Regions from separate parts of the Caballeronia sp. LjRoot29 genome, predicted to be linked through region 2. Evidence: predicted binding sites of a transcription regulator. Region 2 holds the regulator's gene; the other holds the start of a gene.
What was found. The regulator FliA, encoded in region 2, starts transcription of late flagellar genes. The targets are predictions, from matches to a motif close to CTAAAGTTTNNNNNNNNNNNGCCGNTA.

Region 1: a site for FliA is predicted at 1,516-1,542, ahead of ACSQ83_RS24720 (flagellin). Genes of this name have one in related genera too.

The regions. Positions count from the first base shown of each region.
Region 1 is NZ_CAXUPU020000026.1:59,912-63,261, reverse strand. Features, by position in the region: gene ACSQ83_RS24720 (flagellin) at 1-1,416, opposite strand, end outside; gene ACSQ83_RS24715 (aldo/keto reductase) at 1,673-2,620, shown strand; gene rpsU (30S ribosomal protein S21) at 2,987-3,199, shown strand.
Region 2 is NZ_CAXUPU020000005.1:68,300-71,649, reverse strand. Features, by position in the region: gene ACSQ83_RS07770 (Rieske 2Fe-2S domain-containing protein) at 1-48, opposite strand, end outside; gene ACSQ83_RS07765 (GGDEF domain-containing protein) at 345-1,436, shown strand; gene ACSQ83_RS07760 (RNA polymerase sigma factor FliA) at 1,470-2,201, opposite strand; gene ACSQ83_RS07755 (MinD/ParA family ATP-binding protein) at 2,232-3,164, opposite strand; gene flhF (flagellar biosynthesis protein FlhF) at 3,157-3,350, opposite strand, start outside.

The DNA of each region.
Region 1 (3,350 bases), on a different contig from region 2:
CGGCAACGAATTAGCTTGTGCCAGCACCGAGATACCTGCTTGTTGCAGCACTTGCGCCTTGCTCAGGTTAGCCGTTTCTTGCGCGAAGTCGGCGTCCGTGATTTGCGACTGGGCGCCTGCCAGGTCGGTCGACTGTGCTTGCTGTGCCGACGAAAGCGACGTGAAACGGTTTTGAGCCGCACCCAGGGTTGCCTGGATGTTGTTCACCGTGGCGAGTGCGTTATCGATCGATTCCATCGCAGCGTTCGCGCCCGTTGCCGTGCTGACGTCGATATTCGAAACTGCCGGCGGGTTGTTGTTAGCGTTGATTGCGCCGAAGTTGCTGGTAGGAGCGGTGCCGCCAGTAAAGCTGATCGTTGCGCCGTTGGTAGCGGTAAGTGCTCCACCTTGGCCGTTACCAGGCGAAGTAGCGCCGAAGAGGGCCGCAGATACGGCGGACGACACTTGGTTACCGTTTTGATCAAAGACGTTCAGGTTGCCACTACCGTCCGACTTGAATGTAAGCGACGTGATGGCGCCTGATGTGCCGGCTGCAACATCCAGGCCCGTGGTCCCACTAATGCTGATGCCGCCTACCGTGCCAAGAGCGACCCCGGCCGCCGTAGGCGGGTTCGCTTTGTTAGCGGTGGAAATTGCTGCAAGCTCCGTTGCCGGATCGAGCGGGCTACCCGTTTTGGCTGCAAGCACGCCCGGCGTGGTCGTCGTGTCAAGCACGGCGGCGGCGATCGTGTTGGACAGGGTCTGGTTGTTTTGGTCGGTATAGGTAAAGCCGCCCTTGCCGTCCGAGAGGACGTTGATTGCGGTTGTTTCCGAACCCGTGCTTGACGAGGCGTTCCATGCAGCACCGGTCGAGTCGAGCGACACGGCGATCGTGCCAAGCGTCGCACCCGCTTGCACTTTGCCCGTTCCAAGCGCTGATGCCGACAAGCTGTTGGTAAGGTTCAAGCTGATCGTCTGGCCAACGTTCGCGCCGACCTGGAAGCTCACGTTACCGGCCGAGCCGTCCAGTACGTTCTTGCCGTTGTACGTCGTTTGCGAAGCAACGCGGTTCACTTCAGCGATTTGCTGCGCAACTTCTTGTTGCAGTGCTGCCTGGTCGCTCGACGAGAGCGAGCCGCTCGACGCCTGAACAGCCAGCGTACGAATGGTTTGCAGGCTCGAGGTGATCTGTGCCAGGCCGCTCGATGCCGTCTGGATCATCGACACACCGTCGTTCGCGTTCGACACGCCTTGGTTCAGGCCGTTGATCTGCGTTTGCATACGGTTCGAGATCGCCAGACCTGCTGCATCGTCAGCCGCGCTGTTGATGCGCTTACCCGACGACAGACGCGTGATAGCTTGCGACAGAGCGCTTTGCGAGGTGTTCAAGTTTTGCTGAGCGACCAGCGAGTTGAGATTGCTATTAATGCCGAGCATTTGGATTTCTCCTGAAAGAACTTAAAGGGCTGTTATGGCTACTGCGCGGTCCTGTTGCTTGGCGGTTCCCGAGCGTGGTAGCCGGCCGCCTACATGGGTTAGCGGCCCATGAAAAAAAAACTTGAGGACTTAGGTAAGAATTCGTAGGGAGAATAGTCGCCGGGAGTTGTCGAGGCGCCGCCTGCGAGTAAGCGGATTCGCGGGTATTCTTTTTCGATCCTTTTTCGTCTTCGCCCATCACAGCCCGGGAGCAACCATGCAGCACCGCACTATTGGTACGTCAGACCTCAAAGTCGCGCCGCTTGTTTTCGGCGGAAATGTATTCGGCTGGACAGCCGACGAACGCACGTCGTTCTCTATCCTGGATGCCTTCGTTGACCACGGACTTAATTTCATCGATACCGCCGACGTTTATTCCGCTTGGGTCGACGGCCACCAGGGCGGCGAGTCGGAGACGATCATCGGCAAGTGGCTCAAGGAAAGCGGCAAGCGCGACAAGATCGTGCTGGCCACCAAGGTCGGCATGCTGAGCACGCGGACGGGGCTGACGGCGGCGAATATCGAGGCGGCAGTCAACGACTCGCTGAAACGCCTGAAGACGGATTACATCGACGTCTACTTTTCTCATCGAGACGACGATAAAACGCCCCTCATCGACACACTCGGCGCATATCAAAAGCTGATTACGGCGGGAAAGGTTCGCGTGATCGGTGCGTCGAACTACATCGGTGAAAGGCTGGAAGAGGCGCTGAAGATATCGGCGAAAGAGGGTATTGCGGGTTATCAGGTGCTTCAGCCCGAATACAACCTTTACGATCGCGCCGGCTATGAGAACGATCTGGAACCGGTTATCAAGGCGCACAAGGTATCGGTTGTGACGTATTACAGCCTGGCTAGCGGTTTCCTGAGCGGAAAATACCGATCCAAAGCCGATACCGAGAATAGTGCCCGCGGCGCAAAGGTGTCGAGTTACCTGGACGACCGGGGCTTGAGAATAGTTAAGGCACTCATTAAAGTGTCGGAACGTCACGACACCGAGCCGGCGGCAATCGCGCTAGCATGGCTGATCGCGCGGCCTGGCGTCACCGCGCCGATCGCGAGCGCGACATCGGTCAAGCAACTCGAAACCTTGGCACACGCAACCCGGATCAGCTTGGCGCCTGAGGACATCGCGCTCCTCGACGAAGCGAGCAATCCGGACTGAAAATCGGGAAAAAGCACGCATCTTCATGGGGTTGCCTCGCTGCAAACCTCCGCAAATCGGTGTTTCGGGGTTGGCGACGGGGCGACGATCTGATAACATCTCGCCCGAATCGAGATTTTTGCCCGATGGCGCAGCTATTTTTAAGCGACGCCGGGCGGCCCGAAGTGCGCTGTTCCGTTTTTCGACAGACTGCGCATGCCGTGATCGGCGGTGAAATCCCACCTCTCTCTTTTCCGGCCTCCGTGGCCGCTTTGCTCGTGTCCGCTGTTGTTTGGGTGGACGATCGGAGTGCCGGCGCGCGGCGTTGCCTTGTGCAGTACGCTTCGCCGCGCAGTCAGAAAAACGTATCAGCGATTTAGGACTTCCATGACCACTATTGTTTTGAAAGAAAACGAGCCGTTCGACGTCGCGATCCGTCGCTTTCGCCGGACCATCGAAAAGAACGGCCTGATCGCCGAGCTTCGCGAACGTCAGTCGTATGAAAAGCCGACGACGGCACGCAAGCGCAAGAAGGCGGCAGCAGTCAGCCGTCTGCGCAAGCGTCTGCGCAGCCAGATGTTGCCCAAGAAGCTTCATTAAATCTTGGCAGGTGCAGCCTGATTGTTTAGGTTGCACCATGCAAAACGGCGATGCCGCCCGCAAGGGTTGCATCGCCGTTTTGCTTTTTATAGTTTGATTCGATAATCGGATTTGCTTGTTCCAAACCCTGTTACATCGACTCGCGGTTCAG
Region 2 (3,350 bases):
GGTAGCGTTTATGTCGCCAGTTGAAAGCGCGGATTCAAAGGGTTGCATCGGGCGTCGAAAAATCTACGTAGTGAATAAGAAGCCAAGAAGCCAAATGAAGGTCCGAACATCGATTCGAAAACAAGCGAGGCACAAACGCAACTCGCCAAAACAAAATACCCGGGCGCGCCGCGTGCGTACCACTCGTCCCAAGTGGATCGTAACGAATCAGCATCGGTCCGCCAAAATCTGGCTGAATCAGGCGATTTTCGGCCACTTTTTAGCGACGCAGTACGATTGCAATTCTGCACTACGCAGAAACTGCATAAAACGCGGCATCGATCAGCACATCAGGGAGACTCAGAATGGGGCAGGCGAATGACCCCTTGCATCGGCACCGCGGTTACGTGTGGTCGACTTTTCTCGATCCGGAAAAAGAGCAGGCGACGCTAAGAGTCATACTGTGCGGCCTCGCAACGGCCGTGTACGGCGTGCTGGCGTGGACCATTCCAACGCCCGCCGCCTTTGCCAGCTTCCATGCGCTCGCGCTCTATCTGATCTATGGAGTAGCGACGCGGCTAATCATCAGCAGAATGCAACGGCAGTCGAATCTGCGCCTCGCATTCACCACTGTCGCCGATCAGGCCCTGCTCACCGTGATCCTGGGTGCCGGAGGCGCACTCACCTTGCCCATGCTATGGGCGGTCTTCCTCTTTCTGATCGGCGCGGGCGGGCGTTACGGCAAGCGCACGCTGGCATTGTCGTGTGTCACGGCGATGGTGGGCATCGTCGCGTTGTCGGTGCTGCAGCCGTGGTGGATGATCAATCGCTCCGCGGCGCTCGGGATTGGCTTGAGTGTGTTCGGCGCATCGGTCTACCTCGCCGTGCTGGTCGGCCGGCTCGGCAGTGCGAACCGCGACCTCGCGCTCAAGGCGGGCACCGACCCGCTCACGGGTTTGAGCAACCGCTACATGCTGGAGCAGACCATCGGCCGGGCAATGATCGCGATATCGACGGGACAGGAAGGCGCGACCGCGTTGCTGATGATCGATCTCGACGGCTTCAAGGAAGTCAACGATACCTATGGCCACGAAGTCGGCGACGTCGTGCTGCAAACTTTCGCGGGCCTGCTGGCAAGAAGGGTAAGAACCACCGATACAGTCGCGCGGCTAGGCGGCGATGAATTTGTCGTGCTGGCGCGGCACGTGACGGGCAATCACGCGGTGCAGACGGTGGCAAACGGCGTGCACGCGGTGCTCGAGGAAATGAAGTCGGTGCAGGACCGGGTGGTGAATGTATCGGCGAGCATTGGTGCTTGCCTGATCTCGCCGGACTTGAGTCCCGGCTACAGAGATATTGCCGTGCTGATGCGCGCCGCCGATCGCGCGATGTATCGCGCCAAGTCATTGGGCAAAGGCCAGACAGAGTTCGCGGCGGACGCGGATTTCGAAACCTGACTGGTTTCCATCCGTCTTTTCATTCGCCGATACTCAAGCCTCCACGCCCGACCAAGCCTGTTCCCGCAACTTGGCCCGCAGCCGCGCAACGGCCTGGCTATGCAACTGGCAGACACGCGATTCGCTGACTTCCATCACGGCGCCAATTTCGCGCAGATTCAAGCCCTTCTCGTAGTACAAGCTCATCAGCAGCTTTTCGCGCTCAGGCAATTTATCGATTGCCTCGACCAGCGCCGAACGCAAGCTTCCATCGAGCAACGCGGAAAGCGGGTCGGCTTTATCGACGCAATAACGATCGAGAAACGGCTCGTCATCGGAAGACCGGTCGAAGTCTTCGTAATAGATCAACTGGCTGCCATGCAGATCCTGCAGCATGGCCTGATATTCGATCAGCGGCATGTTCAGATGCTCAGCCACTTCCTGCTCGCTCGCCGAGCGTCCAAGATGCTGTTCAACCTTGTGCACCGCGGATTCCACTTCGCGCGAAGTCTTGCGCATGCTGCGCGGAAGCCAGTCGTTGGCGCGCAACTCGTCGAGCATCGCGCCGCGAATCCGCTGGCTGGCGTAGGTCTCGAACTGAGCGCCTTGATCTTCTTTATAACGGCTGGCGGCATCGAGCAAACCGATCATGCCGGCCTGGATCAAGTCATCCAGATCGACGCTAGCCGGCATTTTCGCCACGAGTTGCAGGCCAAGCCGGCGCACCAACGGTGCGTAGCGGGTCAGGACCTCGGACTGTGACAGTTTTCCCTGGGCGTTATACATCGCATTCACCTTGTTCCTTCTCTTGCTGCATCACACGGACGCGGCGCTGCTCATCGCAAGCTGCATCAATGGTGTTTCCGTGCGGCGAACCGCGCCGGAGTTGATCGAGCGCTCCAATCCGTGCGGCGTTTCCGCTCGCAAGGACTGCACGGGCCATTCAAACTGCGACGCTTTCGGCATCGGCCAGTACTGCAATTCAGCGGCAATCTGCCGATAATCCCGGGCGGCCGCCGTCGCCGGAAAAGCTTCCACCGCGCAACGCGATAGTTCATGCGCCCGCGCCACGCGCGGATCTTCTGCTACGCAACCGGCAGGCATGAGTTGCACCGCGAGATAACGATTGGCGACGCCGGCGAGGTTATCGAAGGCGATTTTCGCGTCTGCGCCGTTCTTCACGTGATTCACGACAACCCGGAACCGGCCGATCGCGTGTGCGTAGTGCAGACGCTTGATGCAGGCGTACGCCTCGGTGATCGCGGCGGGCGCTACGCGGGTCACGATCACGAAGTCGTGCGCTTGCACGGCCAGATTTGAGAGCGCGCCGCTGCGATCGAGCTGGGTATCGATCAGGACGACATCGGCGGGTCCGTCAAGCAGCACCCGGCAATGCGCAGCGTCCTGGCTGATGCGTTCATCGCGAGGCGCGGCAATCACCGAAAAGCCGAACGGCGTGCGCGTGACGGCGTCCTGCAAAAAACGCTTGCCGGACAAGACCGCGCCCAGTGCACCGTTATCCGGCACCTTGGCCAGCCGGGTCACCGACAACCCGTTCTGGCGTTCATCGATTACCAGCACATCCTTGCCTTGCGCGGCGAGGGCGGACGCGAGGTTCACCACCGTCGACGTATTGCCGCTTCCGCCCATTCCACCTGCCGGGGCGCCACACACCGCGACGACCCGCGAGCCATTGCGCGTCAGCAGCCGGCGCAGGCCTTCAGCCTGATCGGACACGAACTTATCCAAAGTGAACCTCATGCAGTTCGGTGGAAGCGCGCGCGGAAAGCGCGGACAGGAGCGGCGGCACATCGTCGTCTTGCGGCACGAACGGCGAGCCGTCGCGCGGGATGCAGAAGGCGCTTTTAATCAGGAAGCGCTTGGTCGCGACATACAGGTTTTCCGGCACCTTCTGTCCCGTCGATACGTAATGCA